2 regions of the Paractinoplanes rhizophilus genome follow, and region 1 is predicted to be linked to the other one. Evidence: riboswitches for the same ligand, from Rfam matches in the RefSeq annotation. Region 1 holds a riboswitch; the other holds the start of a gene.
The links. A riboswitch is a leader RNA that binds a small molecule or an ion and turns the genes downstream of it on or off. The one in region 1 is predicted to bind ZMP and ZTP.

Region 1 (15,039 bases):
GGTTGTACGAGGTGAGCAGCCCGAAGGTCTGCGCGAGCAACTGGCCGTCGTCGGTCATCGCGTACGTGTCGGCCGGGCCGACCTGCAGCCGGAAGACGGTGGAGAGCGGCGACTTCGCGGGCGCCACCGAGCCCGCGGTCAGCAGCAGTACGAGCGCCGCCAGCACCGCGGCGGGAAACCAGATCGGGGTGGTCGGCCGGCCCGGGCGATCGTACGTGGATGGCTCCCCACGCTCGAGACCAAGATCGATGACTACCACGTCACTCATCGCCCAAAAATAACGACTGGGTAACGGAACCGCCGGGCAACGGTCCCGTTCAGCCGCCTATGGGGCGTTTAGGCTTTCTCCCGTGCGGGTCCCCCCAGGGCGCTGTGCGGCTCGGCCGCGTCCTCCAGGCGGGAGACCCACTCGGTGACGTCGCGGGCGATGTCCTGCGCCGTCAGGCCGAGCGCGGCGAGGATCTCGGCGCGGCTGCCGTGCGGGTGGAAGCCGGTGGGCACGCCGAAGTCGCGCAGCGGCACGTCGACCGCCGCGTCGCGCAGCGCGCTCGCCACCGCGTCGCCGACGCCGCCGGCCCGCACGCCGTCCTCCAGGGTGACCACCATGCGGTGCTGGCCGGCCAGGCCGATCAGCTCGATCGGCACCGGGCGCACCCAGCGCGGGTCGACCACCGTCACGCCGTAGCCCTGCTCGGCCAGCCGGTCGGCGACCTCGAGACCCAGCCCGGCGAACGAGCCCACCGGCACCAGCAGCACGTCCTTGCGGTCGTCCTCGCGCAGCACGTCGACCTGGCCGAAGCGGCGCACGGCGGGAGTCGCCGGCGCCACGGAACCGGTCGGGAATCGTACGATCGTGGGCCCGTCGTCGACCGCGACCGCCTCCCGCAGCTCCTCGCGCAGCGTGGCCGCGTCCCGCGGCGCCGCGATCCGCAGGCCCGGCACCACGCCGAAGACGCTCATGTCCCAGATGCCGTAGTGGCTCGGGCCGTCCGGCCCGGTGATGCCGGCCCGGTCGAGCACGAAGGTCACCGGCAGCCGGTGCATCGCCACGTCGAGCAGCACCTGGTCGAACGCCCGGTTCAGGAACGTCGCGTAGACCGCGACCACCGGGTGCAGGCCGCCCATGGCCAGGCCGGCCGCGCTGGTCGCCGCGTGCTGCTCGGCGATGCCCACGTCGTACGTCCGCTCGGGGTATTTGCGGGCGAGCGCGGCGATCCCGGTCGGCTCGGCCATCGCCGCCGTGATGCCCACGATGTCGGGGCGCTCGTCGGCGATGTGCACGAGCTCCTCGGCGAAGACATGCGTCCACTTCACCGACGGCTTGGCCAGCAGCTTGCCGGTCTCGACGTCGAAGGCGCTGCCCGGGCCGTGCAGGCGGTCGGCCTCGTCGAGCTCGGCCGGGCGGTAGCCGTAGCCCTTGCGGGTCACCGCGTGCACGATGACCGGCGCGTTGAAGCCCTTGGCCCGGCGCAGCGCCGACTCCATGGCGACGACGTCGTGGCCGTCGACCGGGCCGATGTACTTGATGCCGAGGTCCTCGAACATCGGCTGCGGGCTGACCGCGTCCTTGATGCCCTTCTTGACCGCGTGCAGCACCTCGTAGACCGGCTTGCCCACCACCGGGGTCGAGCCGAGCGCGTCCTTCACCAGGTCGAGCACCCGCTCGTAGCCCGGGTTGAGGCGAAGCGTGGAGAGGTGGTCGGCGAGGCCGCCGATGGTCGGCGCGTACGACCGGCCGTTGTCGTTGACGACGATGACCAGCCGGTTTTCCGCCGCGGCGATGTTGTTGAGCGCCTCCCAGCACATGCCGCCGGTGAGCGCGCCGTCGCCGACCACGGCCACCACGTGCCGCTCCTCGCCGCGCAGCGTGTACGCCTTGGACAGGCCGTCGGCGTAGGACAGGGCGGTGGAGGCGTGCGAGTTCTCGATGTAGTCGTGCTCGCTCTCGGCCCGGCTCGGGTAGCCGGAGAGCCCGCCGCGCTGGCGGAGCAGGTCGAAGCCGTCCTGCCGGCCGGTGACGATCTTGTGAACGTACGCCTGGTGGCCGGTGTCGAAAAGCAGGCTGTCCCGCGGGGACTCGAAGACCCGGTGCAGGGCCAGGGTGGTCTCCACGACGCCCAGGTTGGGTCCCAGGTGGCCGCCGGTGCGGGACACCTTGGCCACCAGGAAGTCGCGGATCTCGGCGGCCAGCAGGGTCAGCTGCTCGGGGGTGAGGCGCTTGAGGTCACCCGGACAGGTGATGGACGCCAGCAGGCCGGTCGAGGCGGGGTGGGCTTCGCTCATGGATGCGAAGTCTATCGGCGCAGGGCAGGGGCGCACGCCGCGCGAACATACAGAGCCTGGTCCTACACACAACCTGCACATCACCGAGATCGGTGACTTCCCTCACAAGCGTGGCGATATGGCATCCTGGGAGGCCTCTGCGCGACTGGCGGCACGGGGATGGGTGACCATCGGGGAGCCGGCCACGGGAATCGACCGCCTGGGTTCCCGTGCCTCGAGGAGCCCGTATGCCTTCCGCCCGTCTCCTGCCCGGCGCTCCCGTCGCCGAGGCCGTCCTGGCCGACGTGACCGTCCGTGCCGCCAAGCTCCGCGAGCGCGGCGTCGTCCCGAGCCTCGCCACCATCCTGGTCGGCGACGACGACGCCAGCGCCGGCTACATCCGCATCAAGCAGCGCCAGGCCGCCGAGCTGGGCTTCGCCTCGCCGCACCGGCACCTGCCGGCCGACGCCACCCAGCCGGACCTGCTGCGGGTGATCGACGAGTTCAACGCCGACCGGGCCGTGCACGGCGTGCTCATCCAGTACCCGATCCCCGGCCACCTGGACTACGACGCGGCCCTGCAGACCCTCGACCCCGACAAGGACGTCGACGGCATGCACCCGCTCAACATGGGCCGCCTGGCGCTGGGCCTGCCCGGCCCGCTTCCCTGCACGCCGGCCGGCATCGAGACGCTGCTGGCCCACCACGAGATCCCGGTCTCCGGCCGCGAGGTGGTCATCCTGGGCCGCGGCGCCACCCTGGGCCGCCCGCTGGCCATGCTGCTGGCCCAGAAGCGCCCGACCGCCAACGCCGCGGTGACGGTGGTGCACACCGGGGTGAAGGACTGGCCGCGCTACACCCAGCGGGCCGACATCCTGGTGGCCGCGGCCGGCGTCCCCGGCATCATCCAGCCCGAGCACGTACGGCCGGGCGCGGTCGTCATCGGCGCGGGTGTCCGCTACGAGGGCCGCCGCCTGCTCCCCGACGTGGACGAGTCCTGCGCCGAGGTGGCCGGCGCGATCACGCCCCGGGTCGGCGGCGTCGGCCCGACCACGGTCGCCATGCTCTTCCGCAACGCGATCCAGGCCGCCGAGCGCGCCAGCTAGTCAGGCTCTCTGGTTAGCAGGTAGCCTACCTAGCCATGGTGACCGCGCCACGGCCATGGCTGCATGGCTTCCTCGACCTGTGCCTGCTCGCGATGCTGCGAGAACGCCCCGACTACGGCTACGGCCTGGCCCAGCGCCTGACCGCGGCCGGCGTCGCCGACGTGCCCGGCGGCACGCTGTACCCGGCCCTGCTGCGCCTGGAGCAGCAGGGCCTGGCCGAGCCCCGCTGGCAGCCGTCCGAGTCCGGCCCGCGCCGCAAGTACTACGCGGTCACCGAGGCCGGGCGGGCCGCCCTCGACGCCCAGGTCGCCGAGTGGCAGCGCTTCCGCGACGGCATCGACCTGCTGGTGACCGCCGGAGCCGCACGATGAGCGGCACACCGCCTGGCCTGCCCGACCCGGCCGGCGACCGAGACGGCCGCGGCGACCCGACCGGCGACCGAGACGGCTGGACCGGCGGCGGAGACGGCTGGACCGGCGGCCGAGGCGACCGGACCGGCGGCCGAGGCGACCGGACCGGCGGCCGAGGCGGCTGGACCGGCCGCTTCGAGGACGAGCTGCTGCGGCTCGGCCTGCAGCCAGCCCGCGCGCGCCGGCTCGCCGAGGAGACCGCCCAGCAGGCCGCCGAGTCCGCCACCGCGCCGGACGCCCTCTTCGGCCCGGCCCATCTCTACGCCCGGCACCTGCTGACCGAGCTCAACACCGCCGCCCCGCCCGCCGCCGTCCCGCCTCGCGCCACCCAGCCGGGCGCCACCCAGCCGGGCGCCATCCAGCCGGGCGCCATCCAGCCGGGCGCCATCCAGCCCGGCGCGGTTCGGCCCGGCGCCATCCAGCCGGGCGCCGTCCGGCTGCGGCTGACCGGCGTGGGCAAGCGCTACCGCCGCCGCACCGTCTTCTCCGGCGTCGACCTGACCGTCCGGGCGGGCGAGGTGACCGCGATCGTCGGCGCCAACGGCTGCGGCAAGTCCACCCTGCTGCGCATCTGCGCCGGCCTGACCCGCCCCACCACGGGCACGGTCCACCGCACCCGCCGGGTCGGCTTTGTCCCGCAGGACGGCGGCACCGCCGGCTGGCTCACCGCCGGCGAGCACTTCCGGCTCTTCGGCGCCGCGGCCGGCCTCGCCGCCCGCCGGGCCGGCTCGACCGGCGAACATCTGGCCGCCCGCCTGGCCTGGCGCCCCGAGCCCGGCCAGCTCGCCCAGCACCTCTCCGGCGGCACCCGGCAGAAGCTCAACCTGGTCCTCGGCGAGCTGCACGCCCCCGACCTGCTCCTGCTGGACGAGCCCTACCAGGGCTTCGACCAGGGCACCTACCTCGACTTCTGGAAGCAGGTCCTGGCCTGGCGCGACGCCGGCAAGGCGGTCGTGGTGGTCACCCACCTGCTGCACGACCTGCAGCACGTCAACCACGTCCACGACTTGGGAGCCGCCCAATGACCGCGCTCGTGGTGGCGGCCCTCTCCGCGCGCGAGGTCGGCCGCCGGCGCGTGGCGCTGGCTCTCGTCGTCAGCCTTCCCCTGTGGTTTTATCTGGTGCGCCGCGATCTGGAAGGTCAGTCGATCCGCATGCTGACCCTCGGCATCGGCTGGGCGGTCTCCACGCTCACCCTCTTCGTGGTCAACGCCGCCCGCGGCATCGACCCCCGCCTGCGCCTGACCGGCGCCTCCGTCCTCGACGTCATCGGCGGCCGGCTGCTCGCCCTCACCAGCGGCGGCGTGGCCCTGGCCGCCGGATACTGGGCACTGGCCGAAGCCGACCAGCGCCTCGACCGTCCGCTGGCGGCCGGCCTGATGATGGCGCTGACGGCCGCCATCGCCGCCCCGCTGGGCAGCCTCGTCGCCGCGGTCCTCCCCCGCGAGCTGGAAGGAGCGCTGGCCCTGCTGAGCATCTGCGCGGTGCAGATGCTGGCCGACCCGGCCGGCCTGGCGGCCCGCCTGATGCCCTTCTGGTCGGCCCGCGAGCTGGGCACCTACGTCGTCGACGGCGCCGACTCAGGCTACCTGTGGCGGGCCCTCCTGCACGCCGCCATCACCTGGCTGATCTGTGCGGGCGGCACCTACGCGCTGTTCGCCTGGCGCCTGCGCCTGCCTCGCTACCTGGAGCCTTAGACCTCACCTCCTGTCGTCCGCGGACAACGGTGCACCGCCTGTCGTCCGCGGAGGACGATGCACCGCCTGTCGTTCGCGGTCAACGATGCCGGAGAACGGGCCCGGCCACATCGGACCCAGGTATGCACATCGGACCCGGGAATGTCAGACCACGGTCCGATGCGCGGGCTCGAGAAGCGCGACACACTCGATGTGCTGCGTCATCGGAAAGCAATCGAAGGAGCGCAATGTGGTCAGCCGCCAGCCGAGCGAAAGAAACGTGCCGATGTCCCGGGCCAGGGCGGCAGGGTCGCAGGCGACATAGGCGACCGCCCGGGGCCGGGCCGCCGCGATGCCTCGCACCACCCGCGCTCCGGCACCCGAGCGCGGCGGGTCGAGCACGACCAAGTCGACCGGGCCAATGACGCGGCGCCGGTGCAGGGCCGTCTCGACCCGGGCCTCGACGATCTCGACCATGGCGAGATCGGCCAGGTTGGCGCGGGCCGCGGCGCAGCCGATCGGCGACGACTCGACCAGCGTGGTGCGGGCCCCCGTGCGATCGGCGACGGCCGCCGCGAACAGCCCGGCGCCGCCGTAGAGATCCCAGGTGACCTCGCCCGCGGCGGGCCGCAGGAGATCGACGACCGCCGCGGCGAGCGTGTCGGCGGCGGCCGGGTGGATCTGCCAGAAGCCCTCCGGGGGCACACGCCAGCGCCGTCCCGCCGCCACCTCGTCGACCTCGTCCGGGCCGGCGAGCCGAACGCGCCCACCGGCCGCGATGCCGGGCTCGGTGGGATCCTCGGCCGGCAGCGGCCCGCTTCCGGCCGCCCGGGCCAGAGCCACCACGTCGCCGCCGGTCGAGGCGACGGCCTCCAGCGCGTCGGCGTCGGGCCACTCGCGCCGCAGCAGGTCGAGCTCCTGGATGGCCGGGTGCGCGATCAAGCAGCGGTCGATCGGTACGACCTGGTGCGAGCGGTGCTGCAACAGGCCGGGGCGACCGGCGGCGTCGACGGCGTAGCGGACCCGGCTGCGCCACCCGAGCAGGCGGTCCCCCGCTGTTGCGGTCGGGAGCTCCTCGACCCGTACGGATAAGGAAAGCCCGGCCAAGCGCCGGAGCTGTTCCTCGACCACCTGGCCCTTCCACCGCAGCTGCGCGTCGCCGGCCACGTGCTGCAGGTCGCACCCACCGCAACCACCGGGATGAGCGTAGGGGCACGGGGGCCGGACCCGGGCCGGCGACGGCGTGTGGATCTCGACGGCGTCGGCGCGCAGGTAGCCGCGGTGGCGCTCGGTGATCTCGGCGGTGACGCGCTCGCCGGGCAGGGCATGGCGCACGAACAGCACGCGACCGTCCAGACGCGCCACACAATGCCCGCCGTGGGCGGGCGCGCCGACCTCGACTTCCACGCGGTCGCCCTCGACGAGATCAAGACTGGGATCGGTCATGTATGTGCGCCCTCGACGAGATCAACACTGGGATCGGTCATGTGTGTGCGTCCTCGGCCGGCTCGGCCGGGTCGGGTGGCGGTTCGGTGCGGGCCCGCGGGCCACGCTGCGGGGCACGGCTCAGGCCGCGGTCGAAACGCTCCAGGTCACGGTCCTGGCTGGACCGCAGCTGCCACGGCACGCTGGTCACCATCACGCCGGGCTCGAACAGCAGCCGGCCCTTGATGCGCAACGCGCTCTGGTTGTGCAGCAGGTTCTCCCACCAGCGGCCGACCACATACTCGGGCACGAAGACGGTGACCACGTCGCGCGGCGAGCCGCGGCGGATGCCCTTGACGAAGTCGATGATCGGGCGGGTGATCTCGCGGTAGGGCGAGTCGACCACCGTGAGCGGCACCGGGATCTGGCGGCGCTCCCACTCCTGCTGGATGGTGCGGGTGTCCTTGTCGTCGACGTTGACGGTGACCGCGGTGAGCGTGTCGGGGCGGGTCGCCTGGGCGTAGGCGACCGCCCGCAGCGTCGGCATGTGCACCTTGCTGACCAGCACGACCGCGTGGTTGCGGCTGGGCAGCACCGGGCGCTCGTCGGTCGGCTGCAGCTCCTGGGCGACCCGCGTGTAGTGCTTGCGGATGCCGAGCATGGTCACGTAGATGACCACCATCGCGGCGATCGCGATCCACGCGCCGAGCAGGAACTTCGTGATCAGCACGACGATCAGCACGGCGCCGGTCAGGCCCATGCCGAACGCGTTGATCGCGCGGGAGCGCTTCATCCGGCTGCGGCGCGCGGGATCGCGCTGGGTGCGCAGCAGCCGGTTCCAGTGCCGGATCATGCCGCCCTGGGACAGCGTGAACGAGACGAACACGCCCACGATGTAGAGCTGGATGAGCCGGGTGGTCTCCGCCTGGAACGCGATGACCAGCACGATCGCCGCCCCGGCCAGGAAGATGATGCCGTTGGAGAAGGCCAGCCGGTCGCCGCGGGTGTGCAGCTGGCGGGGCAGGTAGCGGTCCTGGGCGAGGATCGAGCCGAGCACCGGGAAGCCGTTGAAGGCGGTGTTCGCGGCCAGGAACAGGATGAGCGCGGTCACCGCGGAAACCAGATAGAGCAGCGGCGACCCGTGCCCGAAGACGGTCTCGGCCAGCTGGGCGACGACCGGCTTCTGGTCGTATCCGGGCGGCCCGGAGACGATCTGGGTGCTCTGGTCCTCGACGAACTGCAGGTGCGTGCGGCGGGACAGCACCACGATGCCGACCAGCATGATGATCGCGGTCACGCCGAGCAGCAGCAGCGTGGTCGCCGCGTTCTTGCTCTTCGGCGGCTTGAACGCGGGCACCCCGTTGGAGATCGCCTCGACCCCGGTGAGCGCCGCACAGCCCGAGGAGAACGTGCGTAACAGCAGGTAGACGAAGGCGAAGCTGGTCAGGTGGCCGTGCTCGGCGGTGATCACCAGTCCGGCCGAGGGGGCGCGCAGCTCCTGGCCGAGGACGAACTCGCGGACCAGGCCGGTGAGGATCACGCCGATGATGACCACGATGAACGCGTACGTCGGAACGGCGAAGGCGATGCCCGCCTCGCGCAGGCCGCGCAGGTTGAGCGCGGTGAGGATGACGATCCCGCCGACGCAGAACGCGACCGGGTTGTTCTTGGCCAGCGGCCACACCGCGCCCAGCGCCGCCACCCCGGACGAGGTCGACACGGCCACGGTGAGGATGTAGTCGACGAGGAGGGCGCTGGCCACGCCCAGGCCGGCCCGCGGGCCGAGGTTGACCGTGGCGACCTCGTAGTCGCCGCCGCCGGAGGGGTAGGCGTGCACGTTCTGCCGGTAGCTGGCCACCACGGTGATCATCACGACCCCGACGGCGAGGGCGATCCAGGGCGAGATCACGAAGGCGCTCGCACCGGCGATCGAGAGGGTCAGCAGGATCTCGTCGGGCGCGTACGCCACGCTCGACAGCGCGTCGCTGGCGAAGACGGGCAGCGCGATCCGCTTCGGCAGCAGCGTGTGCTGCAACCGGTCGGAGCGGAACGGTCGGCCCAGCAGCAATCGCTTGGCGAGGGAGGTCGAACTGGCCACGAGTGCCAAGAGTACGGCCGGTCCACCCGCGGTGTGCCCCGCCCCGGCCGCCGTCCGCCGCGGGGGCATGGCACGCTCACACATGTCAGCATTGACCCGGGAGGGCACGACACGTGCACGTGGTGATCATGGGGTGTGGCCGGCTCGGCTCCACGCTCGCGCACAACCTCGAGAGCCGCGGCCACTCGGTCGCGGTGATCGACCAGAACGCGGACGCGTTCCGCCGTCTCGGCTCGGATTTCGGCGGCATCACGGTCACCGGCGTCGGCTTCGACCGCGACGTCATGCGGGCGGCCGGCATCGAGCGCGCCGACGCGTTCGCCGCGGTCTCCAGCGGCGACAACTCCAACATCATCTCGGCCCGGCTGGCCCGCGAGACCTTCGGCGTGTCCCGGGTCGTCGCCCGCATCTACGACTCGCGCCGCGCCCAGGTGTACGAGCGGCTCGGCATCCCCACGGTGGCCACGATCCGCTGGGCCGCCGACCGGATGGTGCGCCACCTCGTGCCCGAGGGCACCGTCGAGGTGTTCCGCGACCCGACCAGCGTGATCTCGATCGTCGAGGCGCCGATCCACCGCGACTGGGTGGGCCGCCCGCTGAAGACCCTGGAGGAGGCCACCGGCGCCCGGGTGGCCTACCTGATGCGCTTCGGGATGGGCATGCTCGGCACGCCGTCCACCGTCATCCAGGACGGCGACCAGATCTTCCTGCTGGTCACCGACGACACCGTCGGCGATGTGCTGGACATCGCCGCCGGATCGCACAGGGAAGGGCAGTGACCATGCGGATCGCCATCGCCGGGGCCGGCAACGTCGGCCGGTCGATCGCGCAGGAGCTGATCGGCAACGGCCACAGCGTCATGCTGATCGAGCGGCAGCCCCGCCAGCTGCGCCCCGAGCGAGTGCCCGAGGCCGAGTGGGTGCTGGCCGACGCCTGCGAGCTGTCCAGCCTCGAGGAGGCCGACGTGGCCGGCTGCGACGTCGTGGTGGCGGCCACCGGCGACGACAAGGTCAACCTGGTGGTCTCGCTGCTGGCCAAGACCGAGTTCGCGGTGCCGAGAGTGGTCGCCCGGGTTAATCGCGCCGAGAACGAGTGGCTGTTCACCGAGCAGTGGGGCGTCGACGTCTCGGTCAGCAAGCCCCGCCTGATGGCCGCGCTGGTGGAGGAGGCGGTCACGGTCGGCGACCTGGTCCGCCTCATGACCTTCCGCCAGGGCGAGGCCAACCTGGTCGAGATCACCCTGCCCCGTCACGCCCCCTACGAGGGCAAGCCGGTCCGCAGCGTCCCGCTCCCCCGCGACGCCGCCCTGGTGGCCATCCTGCGCGGCAAGCGGGTGGTGGTACCCACCGCCGACGATCCGCTCGAGGCCGGCGACGAGCTCATCTTCGTCTGCACCACCGAGGTCGAAGATCAGATCCGCGCGGTCATCCTCGGCACCGAGGGCCGCGAGCTGGGCGGCTGACTTCCGCCCGGCGCCTCCGCAAAACCGCATTTTCCGTACGGCGTACGCCGTCCCCAACCGCAGTCGGCACCCGACCCGCGTCACACCGCGGTGCGCGTGCGGGTGCCGATGGCCGGGCATCGCCCTGGTAGTCGGGCCCGAGCCGCCCCTGTGGACGGCGACGATTTCTTGTCGTACCCACCTGCTCTACTGGACCCCGCCCAAGCGCCGGGGCGGGGGATGGATTGTGGGCGCTGCGAAGATCGAAAACTTGCGGTGATCAGCAGGCTGGGCTGCTTGCCATGGCCCGGGGGGTTGGGTGGGCGCGGCGGGGTGCGGCCCGTCGCGCTGGCCGGCCTCGGATCCCACGATGTGGCGAGCGCGTTCAGCCAGAGGGACGCGTTCCCATGTCGTGGCCGCGTGTCGCGGTGCCTGGGACGATCCGCTCACCATGTGAGACGCCTGCCGGAAATATCGGGTATATCTGGCGGCTGTTGATCGAGGGCGACCGGCGATGGTGAGTATCCGTTCGGCGCGAACGGCAACTCAACAAGATCTACGCATTGGTGGCAGACGGAGGCCGAGCGGGCGGCGGGTACGGATCGCCACGACGGCGCCGCAACGGGCCGCGCTCACGGTGAGCATGCGCGGGCCAGCCCATGGCAGCCCGGCCCAGCCACCACCCCACCGCGGCGGGCCGCACGAACGTGACCACGCACGAGCCGGGGCCTGCGGCGGGCCGCACGAAGGTGACCGCGCACGAGCCCGGGCCCGCGGCGGGCAACACGAACGTGACCGCGCACGAGCGCGAGCCCGCAGCGCGCGGCCGACGGGGCGCGTCAGTCAGGGTGAGCGGGGGCCGGCGGGCGGCGCCACCGAGCTCAGCCCGGCGGTCGCGACACAGGCCGTACCCCGCGCGCGCCTCGCGTCGCGCGGCGGGCACGGCGTCGTCTGCGGTTGTGGACGGTCGTCGCCCGTACCGATAAAGCTGAGCGACCAAACCGCCAAGGCCTACGCCGGCGCGATGTCCTTCTGGGTGCTGGTGACGCGGTGGATGGCCCAGGCCGTGAAGGCGAAGGTGGCCGCGTAGATGGGCCAGCTGATCAGGATCCGGACGATGCCCAGCGCGTTCGCCTCGCCCAGAGCCCACAGGTAATACTGGATGCCGGCCCGCAGCGACAGCGACAGCACCCACACCAGGGTCAGCCACTGGAAGGTGCGGAACAGCCGCGTGTTGCCGAACCAGTCCTGATGGCCCTTGTTGGCCATGATCCCCCAGGCGTACCCGATGATCGGCTTGCGCACCACCACCGAGAGCAACAGCACCGCCGCCTGCCCGAACGTCAGCAGGATGCCGGGGAGGTAGAAGTCCTTGGCCTCGCCGGTGCGCCAGGCCAGGAACGCGCCGATCGCGATGCCGAACAGACCGTTGACCGCGTGCCGCACCGGCTGCTTGCGCATCAGGCGGAACACGCCGATGCCGACGGCCGAGATCACCGACCCGGCGATCGCCCAGTACAGCGCCGTCTTTTTGTCCAGGCCGAGGACGGCGTCCCCGAGCACCACGTTGAACAGCACGAACGCCAGAACCGGGAGGCTCGACTCGACCAGCCCGCGGACGCCGCCCAACTGCTCGGCGATCTGCTCGCTCATCGAGGGAAAGGGCTCGTCGTCCTCGTCCGAAGGCACCGGATGGAGGTCCAGCTCCTCCACGACCTCCTCCGCGAGCCGTTCCTCCACGGTTTCCTGCGCGGCGTGACGCGGCGGCTCGCTGCCGGGTGTCACCGGGGCGCCTCCAGCTCGTAGTACGGGTTGTAGATGACCTTGCGGTCATCCCGGATGGCTATCCGGCCACGCGCGGTGAGCTGCCTGCCGGGCTCGATGCCGGCGATCGACCGGCGGCCCAGGAAGACGAGCGTGACCACGTCGCTGCCGTCGTAGAGGTCGGCCTCCAGCGTCGGCAGGTTGGTCCGAGGAGTGTACGCCACCGTGCGCAACCGGCCGGACACCGAGACGACCTGTCCCCGGTTGCACTGGCCGACCGGCATGGCGCCGCATTTCGCGCTCTCTCGCTGCAGCCGCTCGGCGTCGAGCTCCGAGTCGCTGGCGGTCAGCCGGTCGAGGAACCTGCGCAGACCGGTGCGCTCATCGGTGGACATGGCAACCACGGTACGCCGTCAGGTGCGCCGAATCACCGGTGGTGGCCGTTCGGTCCCTGCTCCTCCTGGGCCTGCGCGGCCGCCGCCTGATCGTGCATCTCCTTGGGCAGCCGGAGCGGCAGCGCCTCGCGCACCGGGCGGGCCTCCGCGTCGCGGATGACCACCAGCCCGGAGAGCACCTCGCCGAGCGCGCCCTCGCGGCCCGGGTTGGCCGCCGCCGCGCCCTGGTAGAGCGCCCGCACCATCCAGCGCGGCCCGTCCACGCCGACGAATCGCACGTCGGCCGGGCCCTCCGGGGTGGTGACCCGCGCGGTGAGCTCGGCGCCGTACGGCCCCTGGACCTCGCGCGGCGAGACGCCGTCGGCGGTCATCGCCTGGGCGATCTCGGCGCGGACCTCGTCCCAGATGCCCTCGGTGCGCGGCGCCGCGAACACGCCCAGCTGGAGCGCGCTGTCGCCGTCGACCAGCACGACCTGCTCGACGCCGCCGTCCGGGTTGGCCTGCACCCGCACCTCGACGCCCTCGATCGCGGGGATCTGCAGGCTGCCCAGGTCGAGCCGCTGCACCCCCTCGGGCGCGTGCTTGGCGTCCCAGGGGCCGGTCGCCGGGGCCGGGCCCTCGTCGTCGGCCACGAGACTCTGCGCGAGCGCCTCGGACGGCGGCGCGTCGGCGGCACGCACGTGCTTGGGGCGCTTACGGGAGAACATCACTGCCACCTTCCGTGATCAAAGACTGGTGCCCGCCGGTCGATCCCGTGCCGCCGGCACCGCGCGCGGTGTCGTCGAGGGTGTCGACCACGTGGAACACGGCCCGCTCGACCCGCTGGACGACCAGCTGGGCGATGCGGTCGCCGCGTGAGATCTTGACAGTCTGCTCGCGGTCGTGGTTCACCAGGATGACCAGAACCTCGCCGCGGTAGCCCGCGTCGACCGTACCGGGCGCGTTGAGCACCGTGACACCCAGCCGGGCCGCCAGCCCGGACCGCGGGTGGACGAGACCGACGTAGCCCTCGGGGATCGCCACCGCAATGCCCGTGCGCACGGTGGCCCGCCCACCGGGGTGGAGCGTCACGTCCTCGGCGGCGACCAGGTCGGCGCCGGCGTCGCCCGGGTGCGCATAGGCCGGGAGCGGCAGGCCGGGATCGAGCCTGCGGATCGGGATGACAACGTCGGTCAAGGCAGCTTCCTTCATCAAGGCCGGGCACCCACCCTGCCATACTGCCGTGCCCGCTTTCTTCAGGCGCGTCGTACCCTTCCAGGGTGACACCGCAGTCCCCCGCGCGCAGCACCGCACCGGCCGCCTACACCGAGCGGCTGGGTCTCTCGTGGTGGTCCTGGCTGGCCGCGCTGGCGGTCGACCTGATCGTCGGCTTCGAGATCCTGCTCGGCTTCCCCGAGGCCCCGGGCTGGCTGCCGTTCGCCGTGCTGTTGCCGCTCACCGCGGCCCTGCTGCTCTGGTTCGGCCGCATCCGGGTGACGGTGACCGCCGACGAGCTCCAGGTCGACGACGCCCGGCTGCCGCTCGCGGTGATCTCCGATGTGGTGGCTCTGGACGCCGCCGGCAAGCGCGAGGCCCTCGGCGTCGGCGCCCATCCGATGGCCTTCGTCATCCAGCGGCCGTGGATCGGCCCCGCGGTGCAGGTGCTGCTCGACGACCCGGCCGATCCCACGCCGTTCTGGCTGATCAGCACGCGGCGCCCGGTGGAGCTGGCGACCGCGCTGCTCGACCAGGTCAGGAAGACTCGATGATCCTGGGCCGCGACCGGCGGAGGTCCTTGCTGACGTGCTCGCCCAGCGCCCGGGTGGCGCGCCGGTTGAGATAACCGGCGACGGCGGCGCCGGTGAGCAGCGGCCCCAGCGTGCTCAGGCTGCGGCCGAACCGGCGCAGCAGGCTGTTCTGCAGGTCACGGCGGGCGGCCGTGCCCAGCACGGTGGCCACCCCCACGCCGGGCAGCAGCGGGTTGATCCCGCGCTGCTGCGACCACGACTGGAGCAGCGCGAGCGCACGCTGGCCGGGACCGCCGGCGATCGGCTGGTGGTAGGCCTCGTGCAACTCGCCGAGGAGCTTCAGCTCGATCGCCACCACCGCGACCGTCTCGGCGGCCAGCAGCACCGGCATCGAGAGCAGCGTGGGCGTGGCGACCCACTCGACGGCGGCCACGCCGCCGCCGACCGCGCCGATCCCGGCGGTGGACCGCGCGGCGTTGCGGATCAGGCGCTCGGCCAGGTCGTCGTCGCTCAGGCCGGGGAAGTGGCGGTGGAGCGTGGCCCGATCGCGGATCGGGACGTGCGGCGCCACGTCGGTGACCGCGTCGGCCATCCAGCGCAGCGCGGCCTTGGGACGGAACAGCTGGCCCAGCCCACGCCGGCGGATGTCGCCGACGAGGCGGCCGAGCAGCTCGCGCCGGGTCGCCGGCTCGAGGTCGTCGGCGGTCAATGCCGCGACCGTCTGGCCCAGTTCCGC
Region 2 (15,039 bases), on a different contig from region 1:
GCGACCGGCTCGGCGGCGGGCGCGGGCGTGGCCGAAGGGGCCGACGCGATCGCCGTCACGGTGGCGAGCTGCGCGGTCTGGTCGCGTTCCTTCTCGCGGCGCACCAGCTCGGCGAGGACGGCCTTGTCGTACTTGGCCTCGCTGTCGCCGGCGCGGCTCTTGGCCTTGGCGGCCTTGGCGACGGCCTTCTTGTGCGCCTTGGTCAGGCGCGCCCGGTCGCGCTCCTGCGTCTTGAGCGCGCGCTTGAGCCGCTTGGCCTCGGCCTCGGCGTTGCGCAGCGCCTGTTTCTGCTGCCGGGTGAGCTCGGCGTTGGTGCGGAGGCGGTTGTCCAGTTCCGTCACGGCCTGCCGGGCCTTCTCGGCGGCTGCGCCGGCCGCCGCGGCCTGGGCACGACGGCGATCGAGCTGAGGGGTGGTCACGAGCTCTCCCTTCCGTGTGCACCTGCGGCCATGCCCGGCGCGCGACGTCAGGGTTGGGGCTCCTCGACGACTGCCTCGGCGTTACGAGCGCGCCGGCGTCTTATGTGCCGGAGGTGCAATGTGATGTAGGCGGCCACCGCGAGGGTGATGATGCCGATCGCCCACCATTTGTAGCGGTGTGCGTGCTCGATGATCTCGACGAGATGGGTACCGAACACGTACGCGACACCCGTCCACCAACCGACCCACAGCGCCGCACCGATCGTGTTGTAGATCAGAAAGGTGCGCCAGGGCATCGCGGTGAGCCCCGCGATCACGCCGTTGAACTGCCGGAGTCCATCGATGAAACGGGCGATGACAACGATACGACCTCCGCGTCGCGCGAAGAAGCCCTCGGCCCGGGCCAAACGCTCGGGCGTCAGGAACACGTACTTGCCCCACCGGTGCACCGCTTTGCGACCGCCGCGGACCCCGATCCAGTAGCCGACGTTGTCGCCGAGGACCGCCGCCACGAACGCGATCGCGGCCACGCCGAAGATGTTCAGCCGGCCCGCACCGGCGTAGATGGCCGCGGCCACCATGATCGTCTGACCCGGCGCCGGCACCCCGAAGCTCTCGACGCCGATCAGCGCCGCCACGGCGGTGTAACCCCAGCGATCGAGAAGCGGGGCGACTCCGTGCAGGAATCCGGGAAGCTCGGCAGTAGGTGGCATCGGCTAACACGGTAGCCGGAGGGGAGGCCGCCAAACCTGCGGAGTCACTTCTGTGGCTGATCCTCCGATCTCCCCGATCGTGTGAAACCACCTGTTTCCCCGCCGGTGCCCGAATCGCGTGGGGCGGGGGCGGGGTGGCGAGAACCGGGGCGGATCTGTGAGAGTCGCTGGAGTGATCAAGCGTTCCGGTTTGGCCCTGGCCGCCCTCGCGGTCGGCACGTTCGCGATCGGCATGACCGAGTTCGTGATCACCGGCCTGCTGCCCGACATCGCGTCCGACCTGCACGTCTCGATCCCCACGGCCGGGTTGCTCGTCTCCGGGTACGCGCTCAGCGTGCTGGCCGGCGGGCCGCTGCTGACCTACTTCGTCGCGCACCGCCGCCGCAAGCCGGTGCTGATCTGGCTCCTGGGGTTCTTCGTCGCCGGCAACGTGCTGTGTGCGCTCGCGCCCTCGTACTCGGTCATGCTCAGCGGCCGGATCGTGGCCGCGCTCGGCCACGGCGCCTTCATCGGGTTCGCCACCATCGTCGCCGGCGACCTCGTGTCGCCCGCGCGGCGCAGCAGCGCAATCGCCGCGATGCTCAGTGGGCTCACCGTGGCCAACGTCGCGGGCGTCCCGCTGGGCACCCTGCTGGGGCAGCAGCTCGGCTGGCGGTCGACATTTTGGGCGATGGCGCTGCTCGGTCTGGTCGCGGCGGCGGCCACGGCCGCGTTCGTGCCGGCCATGGCGGTCACCGGCGTGGCGCGCGCCCAACTGGCCGCCTTCCGCAGCCCGGCGGTGTGGCTGGCGCTCGGCATGACGGCGCTCGCCTTCGGCGCCGTCTACGCGCCGTTCACCTACGTGGCGCCGCTGATGACCGACGTGGCCGGGTTCGCCGACGGCGCGCTGCCGTGGCTGCTGGCGCTCTTCGGGCTCGGGCTGGTGCTGGGCAACGTGATCGGGGCGCGCGGCGCGGACAAGCGTCTGATGGGGACGATCGTCACGGCGTCGGTGGCGATGCTCGTGGTGCTGGTCGCGTTCGCGTGGACCGCGCACGCCAAGGCGCCGGCGACGGTCACCCTCTTCCTGCTCGGGGTGGCCGCGTACGCCACCGTGCCGGGCCTGACCACGCGGGTGATCACGGCGGCCGGCGACGACGCGCAGAACCTGCTGGCCTCCTCGGCCGCGGTCTCCGCCTTCAACCTCGGGAACGCGGCCGGCGCCTATTTCGGCGGCCTGGCCATCACCGCGGGCTGGGGTTACGACGCGACGCCGCTGGTGGGCGCGGCCATGGAGGTGGGCGCGCTCGGACTCGCGGTGGCGCTCATCGTCACTGCCCGCCGCGGCGCGGTCACTCGCATCGGCGCCCCGCCGCTGGCCTGAAAGCATCCGGGTCCACGCGGCTCGCCGGAAAAGCATACGGCCGGCCCGAACCGGGCCGGCCGCACGCTGGTTCTGGGGTGCGTCGCTCAGATCTCGTCGCCGGCCAGCTGGCCCCGCAGCTTGGTAAGTGCCTTGGTGAGCAGGCGGCTGACGTGCATCTGGGAGATGCCGATCTGGTCGGCGATCTGCGACTGGGTGAGGTTGCCGTAGAAGCGCAGGGTGAGGATCTTCTGCTCGCGCTCGTCGAGGGTGGCCAGGGCGGGGCCGAGGGCGACGCGGGTTTCGGCGAGCTCGTATTCGTGGTCTTCGCCGCCGAGGGTGTCGCCGAGCTCGGTGGTGCCGTCGGCGGAGATCGGGGTGCTCAGCGAGGTGGCGTTGTAGGCGCGGGCGCCTTCGAGGCCTTCGAGGACGTCTTCCTCGGTGATGCTCAGGTGGGCGGCGATGTCGGCGACGGTCGGGGAGCGGCCGAGGCTGTGGGTCAGGGTGCTGTTGGCCTCGGTGATGGCGAGGCGGAGTTCTTGCAGGCGGCGGGGCACGCGGACGGACCAGGTGCGGTCGCGGAAGTGGCGTTTGATCTCGCCGATGATGGTGGGGATGGCGTAGCCGGCGAAGTCGACGCCGCGGTCGGGGTCGAACTTGTCGACGGCTTTGATGAGGCCGACGGTGGCGGTCTGGATCAGGTCGTCGGTGGGCTCGCCGCGGCCGGAGTAGCGGTTGGCGAGGTGGCGGGCCAGGGGCAGCCAGGCCTCGATCGCTTTGTCGCGCAGTGCGGCACGGGACGGATGGCCGATCGGCATCGCGGCCATCGCGTTGAGCAGCTCGGCGGCGCTGTCCGCCGGGGCCTCGGCAGCCGCCGTGGCGGCCGGCGAGATTTGCGACGTCTCGGTGACGGTCATGCTTGGTCCTCCCTGGCACCTCTCCGGAGAGCCGGTCCCGTTTGTCCGTGGGACCCGGTCGGTCGGGTGTCCCTATCAGCGGTCGACGCGATCAATCAGATCGCCTCCGACCGAGCACATTAGGCCGTTCGGATACCCAGACATTAACTGAGAGGACGAGAAAAGACTAGCCGAAAGTATGAGTGACTTTGCGTGATGACAAGTAATACGGATCGATCAACAGATCGCCATCACCGTATCGGCCCATCCTCCAAATCGCCCGATCCGGGCAGGATGGAGGCCATGACTTCGCTGCCGGCCTCGGTTCCGTACCCGTTGGCCGCGGAGATATGCCGGTGGACGCTGGCCACCTACGGCGAGCTGCGCGGCCTGCGGGCCGAGCTGCGCGACGCGCTGGCCGGGTCGGCCGAGACCGGCGACGTCACCGACCGGATGACGGTGGTGGCCAACGAGCTCGCCACCAACGCGCTGCGGCACGGCCTGCCGCCGACCGTCGTGCGGCTGCTCCGCCAGGGCGACCGCCTGATCATCGACGTCGCCGACCACGACCGCGACGCCGAGCCGCGGGTCGCCGAGGACCGCCCGCTCGGGGCCGGTGGCCTCGGCCTGCAGCTCACCAGGTCGTTCGCGGCCGACGTCGGGTGGTACGCCACCGATGCCACCAAACACGTCTGGGCCAGCTTCGCGAGCTGATCGCGGCGACTGCTGGTAGAAAGTCCCCGTGGCGGACTCGTACAAGATCGGCCGAAGGCGGGCGGCCGACGGCTCCACAACACTCCTGCACCTCGGCGGTGAGCTGGACATCTCCGCCCGCGACGAGCTGCGCGCGGCCATCCTCGCGGCGCTGGCCGACGGCGACGTCGTGATCGACCTCGACGCCGTGACCTTCATCGACTCCGAGGCCCTGGGCGCGCTGATCGACGGCTACAACGAGGCCCGCGCCAAGCCCGCCGGCTACCGCGTCGTCAACGCGAACGGTCTGGTCGCCCGCGTGCTCAAGGTGTCCGGCGTGCTGGAGTTGTTCGGCGCGTAGCCAGGTCCGGCCGGCACGTGGGAGCGAGGCGAGGGTGACCAACCGGACGGACGTACCCGTCGCCCTGCTCCTCGCGTCGGCGCTGCTCGCCGGCGTCCTGCTAGTGGGAACGCACCTCCGCCGCCGCGCCGGGATCGGTCCGGGGAACAACCAAGGTGATCCGGCGGGGGATCGGCGGCGGTGGTGCGCCCAACACAGTCAGTCTTATCGATGCGATTCGTAACATGCAAGCAATCTGAGTTACGGAACCGCGTGTCAGAGCAGCATGCCGCCCGACGCCTCGATGCGCTGGCCGGTGATCCACTTGGTGTTGTCGGCGAGCATGGCGACCATGACGCCGGCGATGTCGTCCGGCTCGCCGAGCCGGCCGAAGGCGATCTGGCTGCTGACGTGGGCGCGGATCTGGTCGTTGTCGCGCAGCAGGCCGCCGCCGAAGTCGGTGGCCGTGGCGCCCGGGGCCACCACGTTGACGCTGATGCCGCGGGGGCCCAGCTCCTTCGCGAGGTAGCGGGTGAACGTCTCCACGGCGCTCTTGACCGAGCCGTACACGGCGTAGATGCCCTCGCCGGTGAAGCGGGCCAGGCCGGTCGACACGTTGAGGATCCGGCCGCCGTCGGCGATGACCGGCAGCAGGGCCTGGGTCAGGAAGAACATGCCGCGGAAGTGCACGTTGACCAGCTCGTCGAACGCCTCGACCGGGAAGTCGGCGATCTTGCCGCCGACGCCGACGCCGGCGTTGTTGACGAGGAAGTCGAAGGTCTCCCGGCCGAACCGGTCGCGCAGCACCGCGCGCAGCTCCTCGACGAAAGCCGGGTACGAGCCGAGATCGCCGACGGTCAGCTTGAGGGCGACCGCGTCGATCTTCTCGCCCGGGTCGTCCCGGTAGGTGTAGATGACCTCGACGCCGTCCGCGATGAGGGCCTCGGCGGTGGCCCGGCCGAGTCCGCGGTTGCCGCCGGTGATCAGGGCGATTTTGGGCATGGTGGTGCCTTCCTGTGTCGAAAAGGGGCGTTTCTAGTGGCCGACGGCCGCGAGGAGCTGGAGCTTCTCGTGGCTCGGCGACCCGGGTACGGCGGTGAAGACCAGCAGCACCTGCGACTGGCCGGGATCGAGCAGGGTCTGGCAGTACAGCTCGAGCTCGCCGAGCGAGGGGTGGACGAAGCGCTTGCGGTCGAGATGGGTGACGCCGACCTCGTGCGTGGCCCACACCTCGGCGAACTCGGGGCTGATCGCGAGCAGGGCGTCGACGATCTCCGCGGCCCGGCCGCCGGGCGCCGCCGCGTACACCTCGCGCAGCTGGGAGGTGAAGACCCGGGCGTGGGTCGGGTGGTCCTCGAACGGGTAGATCCGCCGAGCGTCCGGGTCGGTGAACCAGCGGTAGACCATGTAGCGGTCGAGGCCGGTGAACTCGGTCTCGACGCCGACCAGCGCCGCCGCCGGAGCGGTCTGCGCCAGCGTCTCGCCGAAGCGCGAGATCACCATGGCCGGGGTGTCGGCGAGCCGGTCGAAGATCCGCATCATGCCCGGCCCGATGTGATCCTCGCGCAGCATCCGCTGCGGCGCGGGGTGCCCGCCCAGGCGGAACAGGTGATCGCGTTCGTCGAGCGAGAGGTGCAGGGCGCGGGCCAGCGCGGCGAGCATCTGCTCGGACGGGACCGGGCCGCGCTGCTGCTCGATGCGGCCGTAGTAGTCGGCGGACATGCCGGCCAGCGCGGCGACCTCCTCGCGGCGCAGCCCGCCGGTGCGGCGGCGCTGCCCGCGCGGCAGCCCCACGTCCTCCGGCTGGAGCGCCTCGCGGCGGGTGCGGAGAAAGTCGGCCAGTTGCGCCCGGTCCATCTGATCAGCCTCCCGTGTCGAACGACTCAAGAGTGGCTCGAACCGGAAACTTGAGGAAGGCCGGATTCAACCGGGGACAAGTTGTCCCCGGCTGACGGGGGATCACTCCGGCGGATCGGGCCGGCCCGGCCACGGGCGGCGCCGCAGCATGGCCTGCGGCGCGGTGTGCACCGCCGCCTGGCGCAGGTCGACGTCCTCGATCATCGACCGCGCGACCTCCTCGGCCAGCTCGCGATTTCGCACCGCGGCGCCCAGCGCGAGCCGCTGCGCCTCGAACGCCGCGTCCAGATCGGCGCTCGGCCCGGCGGCGGCCTGGGCCGCGATCCGCCGGCCCCGCGCACGCATCTGCTCGTCCGCGGCGCGCTCGGCGGTCAGGTCGAACCGGAGCCGCCGGGTCAGCCAGCCGATCGTGGTGCCCTGGATCAGCAGCGTCCCCAGCGTGACGAACAGCGCGATCGCCAGGATCGCTGTGCGGCCCGGCACCTTCTCGGGGATCGAGCCGGCCGCGGCCAGGGTCAGGATGCCGCGCATGCCGATCCAGCCGACCAGCAGCGTCTCCTTCCGGGTGGGCGGGCCGAGCGGCTCACCGCCGCGATGCCGGCGGCGCTTGCGGATCTCCTCGAGCCGGGCGCGGTACCGCTCGTCGTGCTCGATCCGGCGCCGCATCAGGCGGTCCTTGATCGTGTAGCGGCCGAACAGGACGTACACCGCGAGCAGCCGGAACAGGATCGCCACCACGAGCAGCACCCCGGCCGCGACCAGTGTGCGGGCCAGGCCCGGCTCCGCCGAGTCGGCCAGGTCGACCAGCACGAACCGGAGCTGGAAGCCGATGTACGCGAAGACGAACGTCTCCAGCAGAAAGTCGACGACCGGCCAGAAGTTCTCCTCCTGCAACCGCGTGCGGTAGGCCCCCGGGTACTGATGCTTGGGATCGAGCGTCAGGTTCGTGCTCACGATGAACGCCGCCGCCACGACCGCGAGGATGCCCGACGCCTCCACCTCCTCGGCGACCAGGAACGCGGTGAACGGCAGCAACAGCACCAGCGTGGTTTCCAGCGTGGCGTTGCCGAGCCGTTTGCGCAGATACAGCGTCGCCACCGCGAACAGGGCGCCGATCCCGATCCCGACGAACGCGTTGCGCAGCAGCTCCAGCGCGCCGTGGCCCCAGGTCTCGTGCTCGCCGTTGACCGCGCCGACCGCGATGGCGAACAGGGTCAGCGCGGTCGCGTCGTTGACCAGGCTCTCGCCGGTCAGGATCGAGGTGACCCGCTTCGGCAGCCCGATCTCATCGCCGTGCGACACCGTGGTGATCGTGTCGGGCGGCGCGAGCACGGCGCCGAGCACGAACGCGGCGGCGCCCATCGACGGCAGCAGCCAGGAGGCGACCGTGCCGAGCAGGCCGGTGGTCAGCAGCACGAGCACCACGCCGAGCGTGATGACCGGGCCCAGGTTGGCGCCGAACGCCGAGAACGACGCCCCGCGGGTCGCCGAATAGAGCAGCGGCGGCACCACCACCGCGAGGATGAACTCGCTCTCCAGTTCGAGCCGCGGCACCCCGGGGATGAACGAGGCGGCCGCCGCCAGCACCACGATGATCAGGCCCGGTTCCAGGTTGCGTTTCCGGGCGATCGCCGAGATCGCGATGCCGGCACCGATGATCAGCAGGAGTTGCACGCCGTCCACGAAGATCAGGCTAGTTCGGACGGCCCCATGACGGTGGAAGCCCGGTATGCTTCCCGACGGGCCGTGACTGGCGCGTTCGGATGGGCCAACCATCGGGGAGCGGCCCCGTCGTCACGACGTCTTGCCGTGCGCCTGGGCCTCTTCCGCCGTGATAGGGAGGTCCCATGCCTGAGTTGAACGCCGAATCCAGCGCCTTCCGCGCCGCGCTCGAGGTCGTCCGCTCCGTCGAGCCGCGCATCGCCGACGCGATCGCCAAGGAGCTGCACGACCAGCGCGAGTCCCTCAAGCTGATCGCCAGCGAGAATTACGCCTCCCCGGCGGTGCTGCTGGCGATGGGCAACTGGCTCTCCGACAAGTACGCGGAGGGCACGATCGGCCGACGCTTCTACGCCGGCTGCCAGAACGTCGACACCGTCGAGGCGATCGCCGTCGAGCACGCGAAGGCGCTGTTCGACGCGCCGTACGCGTACGTGCAGCCGCACTCGGGCATCGACGCGAACCTGGTCGCGTACTGGGCGATCCTCGCCGACCGGGTCGAGGTTCCGTTCCTCAAGAAGTTCGAGAAGCGCCAGGTCAACGAGCTCACCGACGCCGAGTGGGCCGAGCTGCGCGCGGCGTTCGGCAACCAGCGCATGCTGGGCATGTCGCTCGACGCCGGCGGCCACCTCACCCACGGCTTCCGCCCGAACATCTCCGGCAAGATGTTCGACCAGCGCAGCTACGGCGTCGACCCGGCCACCGGACAGATCGACTACCAGGCGCTGCGCGAGACCGCCCGCGAGTTCAAGCCGCTGATCATCGTGGGTGGCTATTCGGCGTACCCCCGCAAGGTGAACTTCGCGACCATGCGGGAGATCGCCGACGAGGTCGGCGCCACCTTCATGGTCGACATGGCGCACTTCGCCGGCCTGGTGGCGGGCAAGGTCTTCACCGGCGATCACAACCCGGTCGAGCACGCCCACATCGTCACCACCACCACCCACAAGAGCCTGCGCGGCCCGCGCGGCGGCGCCGTGCTGGCCCAGCCCGAGCTGGCCGATCAGGTCGACCGGGGCTGTCCGATGGTCCTCGGCGGCCCGCTCAGCCACGTCATGGCGGCCAAGGCGATCGCCTTCGCCGAGGCCCGCCGCCCCGAGTTCGCGACCTACGCCCAGCAGATCGTCACCAACAGCCAGGCGCTGGCCGAGGGCCTGCTGAAGCGCGGTGTCCGGCTGGTCAGCGGCGGCACCGACAACCACCTGGTCCTGCTCGACGTGCATCCGTTCGGCCTCACCGGTCGCCAGGCCGAGCAGGCCCTGCTGACCAGCGGCGTGGTCACCAACCGCAACGCCATCCCGCAGGACCCGAACGGCGCCTGGTACACCTCCGGCATCCGGATCGGCACGCCCGCCCTCACGTCCCGGGGCCTGGGCGTCGCCGAGATGGACCAGATCGCCGAGCTGATCCACACGGTTCTCGCGAACACCTCGTCCGCCGAGGGCTCCAAGGCCAAGTACGTCCTGGACCCGGCCCTGGCCGACCGGGTGAGCAAGCAGGCGACCGAGCTGCTGGCGCCGTTCCCGCTCTACCCCGAGGTCGACCTGGGCTGAATTCACCGCGCGGATCGCTAAGGCGCGGCCGGGTGGCATCCGATTCTTGGGGCCGACCCGGTAGCGAACAGGAGCGGTCATGGATCAGATCATGGACAACGCCTATGCCGTGACCAGCAATGTGTTCGGTCCGGAGTCGGGCATTCCGTGGTGGGCATGGCTGTTCGTGGTCGCCGCGATCATGTTCAAGATGCTGGTGCCCGAGCCGACGACCGCGCGGGACCGCGCGGCCGAACGCGACCAAATGATGCTCGACGAGCTGCTCGGCGGCGGTCCGGGCGGCAAGAAGGGCAAGAAGGACAAGAAGCGGAAGAAGTGACGTACGGCCGGCCCCGAGCCCGGGGCCGGCCGTCGCTCACGCTGTTTCCGGTGGCGGGGCCGCGCCCGTCATGATCGCCACCGCGTCCGACATCGAATGCGACTTCGGGGTGATCACCGCGACCCGGCGGCCGAGGCGCTGGATGTGGATGCGGTCGGCCACCTCGAAGACGTGCGGCATGTTGTGGCTGATCAGGATCACCGGCAGGCCGCGGTCGCGGACGTCGCGGATCAGCTGCAGGACGCGGTTGCCCTCCTTGACGCCGAGCGCCGCGGTCGGCTCGTCGAGGATCACCACCTTGCTGCCGAACGCGGCCGAGCGGGCCACCGCGACCGCCTGCCGCTGGCCGCCGGAGAGCGACTCGACGGTCTGGCCGATGTTCTGCAGGGTGGCGACGCCGAGCTCGCTCATGTGCCGGCCCGCCTCCGCGCGCATGTGGCTGCGGTCGAGCATGCGGAAGACCGATCCGAGCACGCCGTGCTTGCGCTGCTCGCGGCCGAGGAAGAGGTTGTCGGCGATGTCGAGGCCGGGCGCGACGGCGAGGGTCTGATAGACGGTCTCGATGCCGGCGGCGCGGGCGTCCATCGGCGTACGGAAATGGACCTGCTTCCCGTCCAGCAAGATCGAGCCCTGGTCCGGGATCAGGGCGCCGGACAGCGCCTTGATCAGGCTGGACTTGCCGGCGCCGTTGTCGCCGATCACCGCGAGGATCTCGCCGGGGTAGAGCTCGAGGTCGCTGCCGTCGATCGCTACCACGCGGCCGTAGCGCTTCACCAAGCCGCGGGCTTCGAGGACTGGAGAGGTCACGTCTTCACCTTCCTGATCCACTGGTCGAGCGAGACGGCGATGAGCACCAGCAGGCCGATGGCGAAGCCCTGCCAGACGACCTCGACGCCGGCCAGCTGCAGGCCGTTGCGGAAGACGCCGACGATGAGCGCGCCGATCAGGGTGCCGATCACGCTGCCCCGGCCGCCGAAGAGGCTGGTGCCGCCGAGCACGACCGCGGTGATCGAGTCGAGGTTGTACTCGACGCCGACGTTGGGACTGGCCGAGGCGAGCCGTCCGATGAGGATCCAGCCGCCGACCGCGTAGAGCAGGCCGGCGACGGTGTAGACCGAGAACAGCACCCGCCCGGTCTGGATGCCGGCCAGCCGCGCGGCCTCGACGTCGTCGCCCGTCGCGTACACGTGCTTGCCCCAGGCCGTGCGGGAGAGCACATAGAAGAAGTACGCGAACAGCAGCAACATGATGATCGACCCGTACGTGAGCCGGAAGTTCCCGATCGGGATCGAGTTGCCGGTCCAGGTCATCAGGCCGGGCATGTCCGAGCCGCGGACGGTTTCGCTGTTGCTGACCACCGAGTTCAGCGAGAAGAAGATGGTCAGCGTGCCGAGCGTGACGATGAACGGCGGCAGCTTGATCCGGGTGACCAGCGCGCCGTTGATCGCGCCCATCGCGGTCCCGCAGGCCAGGCCGAGGATCAGCGCGATGATCCCGGGCAGGCCGGCCCTGGTGCAGAACTGCGCCATCAGGACCGAGGAGAAGACCGCGATGGCGCCGGCCGATAGGTCGATGCCGGCGGTCAGGATGATCAGCGTCTGCCCGAGGGCGAGCGTGGCGATGACGGTGACCTGCTGCAGGACCAGGGACAGGTTGGTCGCGGTCAGGAAGCGGCCGTTGACGATCGAGAACGCGATGATGGCGACGATCAGCACGGCCAGCGGCCCGAGGACCGGGTTGCCGTGCAGGAGATGCTGGACGCGCAGGCCGAACGAGTCGTGCCGGCGCACCTCGAAGTCGGAAGCGGTAGCGGTTGCCATGCCTCACCCCCAGCAGTTCTGCTTGCCCCACGTGGAGTCCTTCGCCGCCACGCCGGCCTGCGGGTCGTCGGTGATCAGTTGGACGCCGGTGTCGTAGAAGTCCTTGCCGGGCGTCGCCTGCGGTTTGGTGCCGTTCTTGGCGTACGCGGCGATGGCGTCGACGCCCAGCTGCGCCATCTTGAGCGGGAACTGCATCGAGGTGGCCCCGATGACGCCCTCGGACACGTTGTCCACGCCCGGGCAGCCGCCGTCGATCGAGACGATCACGACGTCCCGGTCCCTACCGGCGTTCTTCAGCGCCTGGTACGCGCCGGCCGCGGCGGGCTCGTTGATCGTGTAGACCAGGTTGATCGACGGGTCCTTCTGGAGCAGGTTCTCCATCGCCGTCCGCCCGCCGTCCTCGGCGCCGTCGGTGACGTCGTGCCCGGCGATCCTCGGGTCGTTCTCGTCACCTATCCGGTTGGGGTCGCCGACCGGGATGCCGAACCCGTCGAGGAAGCCCTGGTCGCGCTTGACGTCGACGGAGACCCCGTTGGCGTTGAGGTCGAGCATGGCGATCTTGGCTTGCTTGCCGTCCGTGGCGAACTTGGCCTTCGCCCATTGCCCGATCAGCTTGCCGGCCTGGTAGTTGTCGGTGGCGAAGGTGGCGTCCGCGGCGTCCGGCGGGTCGACCGGCGTGTCCAGGGCGATCACCAGCATGTCCTGCTCGTGCGCCTTGTCGATGGAGGGCACGATCGCCTTCGAGTCGTTCGGGGTGATCAGGAAGCCCTTGGCGCCGTACGACATCAGGTTCTCGATCGCCTGCACCTGGGCTTCGTTGTCGCCGTCCTGCTTGCCGGCGAAGGTCTGCAGCTCGACGCCCTCGGCCTCGGCCTCGTCCTGGGCGCCCTTCTTCATCTGCACGAAGAACGGGTTGGTGTCGGTCTTGGTGATCAGCCCGACGACATCCTCGCCGGATCCTCGGTTGCACGCGGCGGCCGTCGTCAGGGCCAGTGCCAGCACGGAGCCGGCGGCCACCAGCTTTCCGGCTCTGGACGTGGTGGGATCCCGCATGTCTCCTCCAAACCGATTCAGGTCGAATAGAGAGACACCGATCTCAGGCAGTACACGCCCGCGGAGATTCCCCTGTCAACGATGGGTGCCGGGCAAAAGCACGCCGCGCGAGATCCGGATCCGGAGACCCCGATCCCGCGCGGCGGCGGTGCGTCGGCGATTTACGGGAAGTTCGTCACCGTACGCGGCACGACCTGGTCGGCCGTGGCGGCGGCGCCGATGTTGTTGACGACGTGGTCGATCGTGCCGGAGGCGAGCGAGATGGTGAAGATGTTGTGCAGCCTCACCCCGCCGTTGGCCGGCGCCTGGAACCCGTTGGCCGAATGCACCGCCGGGTTCGCGCTGAAGTAGGCGTAGCTGCCCATGCCCCACGCCTCGTGGCTGGTCACGCTGTCGGCCACCTTGTACGCCGGGTACCCGGTGCCGTCACTGCGCCAGGCGGCGTTGGACGGCGGGTCGTACGGCTGCTCGTTCTGCAGGAAGTAGGTCCGCCCGCCGTTGCCGTTCCAGAGCACCTCGGTCTTCTGGTAGTGCTCGACGAACAGGCCGTACGCGGTGACGTTCTGCCCGTTCACGATCAGGCCGCTGTCCGCGGTGTTGACGGTCCAGCCGTACGTGCCGCCGTTGCCGTGGTCGGCCCGCCACGCCCAGATGTGGTCGATGATCGTGTTGTTGCTGTTGACCAGCAGGCTGTTGGTGGCCTTGCCGGCGATCGAGCCGCCGATCCGGAAGAAGACGTCCTGCACGGTCGTCGGGTTGCCGGAGTGGCCGGCGTTGCTGCCGTTCGGCCCGATGACCAGCAGGTTCGCCGAGTTGGTGGTGCCCGCGTCGAAGAGCAGGCCGGCGATCTTGACGCCGTCCACGTCGGCCACCTGCATCGGGGTGACGCCGTTGTCCGGGATGATGGTCGCGTAGCCGAGCCCCAGGACGACGGTGTTCGCCCGGGTCACGTTGATCGTCTGGTTTACGTGGTAGATGCCCGGCTGGAAGATCAGGTTGAGCCCCTGGGCCAGCGCCTGGTTGATCGTCGCGGCCGAGTCACCCGGTTTGGCCACATAGAACTGCGACAGCGGCAGGCTGGACCCGGCCGTGTTGCCATTGGTCCACGTCGGGCCGCTCGCGTTCGTCCGCAGGCTCGGGACGAACACCGCGTACTGGCCGCCGGTCTGGTACAGGTAGGGCTTCTCCCGGATCACCGGCGCGCTGCCGATCACCGTGTACGGCGGGGTCGGGTAGCTGGCCGGCGGCGCGCCCTGCACGCCCACGAACATCTGGTTCCAGACCGCGTTGGAGTTCGAGCCGATCTGGCTGTTCCGGGTGAACCACTGCTGCTGCGAGTACTGACCCTCGGTGCCGCTGATCCGCGAGTCGGCGATGTACCCGCCCGAGGCCCAGCCGTAGCCGTTCGGCGCGAGGTTGACGCCGCCGTGGACGTCGATCCGGCGGAACGGCGCGGCCTGCGAGACGGCCCAGCGATCGTCCCCGGAGACCGGGTAGAGCGACAGGTTCTCGATCGAGCGCCAGAAGTTCTGCGTGGCGTTGCCCTGGAACCAGCCCGCGTCGACGGTGACGTCGCCGTTGATCCGGACGTCCTGCGGGTTCTGGCCGAGACCGATCACCGAGGTGTAGAAGCCGACCTGGATGTTCAGCCCGTTGTAGGTGCCCGGCTTGAACGCCAGCACGTACCGCTGGTTGCCGAACTGATTGGACTCCTGCTGCCGGAAGATCGTGTCGGCCTGGCTCTGGATCGACGCGCTCGACATGCCCGGGTCGAAGACGATCACGTTGGCGCCCAGCGAGCCGCCCGGCGGTACGGTCGGCCCGGTCGTGGGCGGCGTGGTGGTCGGAGGTGTCGTCGTGCCGCCGCCGTAAACCTTGAACTCCCAGAGCGAGTAGCCGTAGCCGGTGGTGCGCTGGGTGCCGTACATCCGCACGTACCGGCCGGTGCCGTTGACCGTCAGCGACTGGTTGCCGCCGGTGCTCGTCGTCGTCGAATAGATCGAGGTCCAGGTGCTGGCGTTGTCCGAGACCTGGATCTGGAACGCCTTGGCCGCGGCGGTCTCCCAGTTCAGCTCGACCCGGGTGATCGTCTGCGAGCTGCCGAGGTCGACCTGCAGCCACTGCGGGTCGGAGAACGTGGACGACCAGCGGGTGCCGAGGTTGCCGTCGACCGCCTCGGAGGCGAGGTACGCGCCGGCCACCTCGGTCGACGACGCGGTGGCCGGTTTGCCCTGCGAGAGCAGGGTTTCCGCGGCGCTGGCGCCGGCGGTGGTGAAGGCGGCGTACCCGGCGACGACGGCGGCCACGAGGCCGCC

Region 2: linked by a shared signal. The riboswitch ahead of ACFQS1_RS09355 (glycine hydroxymethyltransferase) and the one ahead of ACFQS1_RS19275 (bifunctional 5,10-methylenetetrahydrofolate dehydrogenase/5,10-methenyltetrahydrofolate cyclohydrolase) in region 1 are both predicted to bind ZMP and ZTP.

What each region holds. Positions count from the first base shown of each region.
Region 1 covers NZ_JBHTBJ010000013.1:85,372-100,410, forward strand. The annotation lists gene ACFQS1_RS19265 (outer membrane protein assembly factor BamB family protein) at 1-268, opposite strand, end outside; gene dxs (1-deoxy-D-xylulose-5-phosphate synthase) at 337-2,283, opposite strand; ZMP/ZTP riboswitch at 2,415-2,495, shown strand; gene ACFQS1_RS19275 (bifunctional 5,10-methylenetetrahydrofolate dehydrogenase/5,10-methenyltetrahydrofolate cyclohydrolase) at 2,511-3,368, shown strand; gene ACFQS1_RS19280 (PadR family transcriptional regulator) at 3,404-3,739, shown strand; gene ACFQS1_RS19285 (ATP-binding cassette domain-containing protein) at 3,736-4,803, shown strand; gene ACFQS1_RS19290 (hypothetical protein) at 4,800-5,474, shown strand; gene ACFQS1_RS19295 (class I SAM-dependent RNA methyltransferase) at 5,619-6,899, opposite strand; gene ACFQS1_RS19300 (APC family permease) at 6,937-8,976, opposite strand; gene ACFQS1_RS19305 (potassium channel family protein) at 9,090-9,755, shown strand; gene ACFQS1_RS19310 (potassium channel family protein) at 9,752-10,438, shown strand; gene ACFQS1_RS19315 (DUF3159 domain-containing protein) at 11,429-12,202, opposite strand; gene ACFQS1_RS19320 (OB-fold nucleic acid binding domain-containing protein) at 12,199-12,576, opposite strand; gene ACFQS1_RS19325 (DUF3710 domain-containing protein) at 12,609-13,283, opposite strand; gene dut (dUTP diphosphatase) at 13,270-13,767, opposite strand; gene ACFQS1_RS19335 (DUF3093 domain-containing protein) at 13,836-14,324, shown strand; gene ACFQS1_RS19340 (hypothetical protein) at 14,308-15,039, opposite strand, start outside.
Region 2 covers NZ_JBHTBJ010000005.1:49,922-64,960, reverse strand. The annotation lists gene ACFQS1_RS09400 (hypothetical protein) at 1-419, opposite strand, end outside; gene ACFQS1_RS09395 (DedA family protein) at 467-1,132, opposite strand; gene ACFQS1_RS09390 (MFS transporter) at 1,305-2,495, shown strand; gene ACFQS1_RS09385 (RNA polymerase sigma factor SigF) at 2,582-3,391, opposite strand; gene ACFQS1_RS09380 (ATP-binding protein) at 3,674-4,084, shown strand; gene ACFQS1_RS09375 (STAS domain-containing protein) at 4,113-4,424, shown strand; gene ACFQS1_RS09370 (SDR family NAD(P)-dependent oxidoreductase) at 4,680-5,405, opposite strand; gene ACFQS1_RS09365 (helix-turn-helix transcriptional regulator) at 5,439-6,260, opposite strand; gene ACFQS1_RS09360 (cation:proton antiporter) at 6,363-7,943, opposite strand; ZMP/ZTP riboswitch at 7,997-8,088, shown strand; gene ACFQS1_RS09355 (glycine hydroxymethyltransferase) at 8,108-9,532, shown strand; gene ACFQS1_RS09350 (hypothetical protein) at 9,612-9,851, shown strand; gene ACFQS1_RS09345 (ATP-binding cassette domain-containing protein) at 9,888-10,658, opposite strand; gene ACFQS1_RS09340 (ABC transporter permease) at 10,655-11,671, opposite strand; gene ACFQS1_RS09335 (sugar ABC transporter substrate-binding protein) at 11,675-12,724, opposite strand; gene ACFQS1_RS09330 (galactose-binding domain-containing protein) at 12,886-15,039, opposite strand, start outside.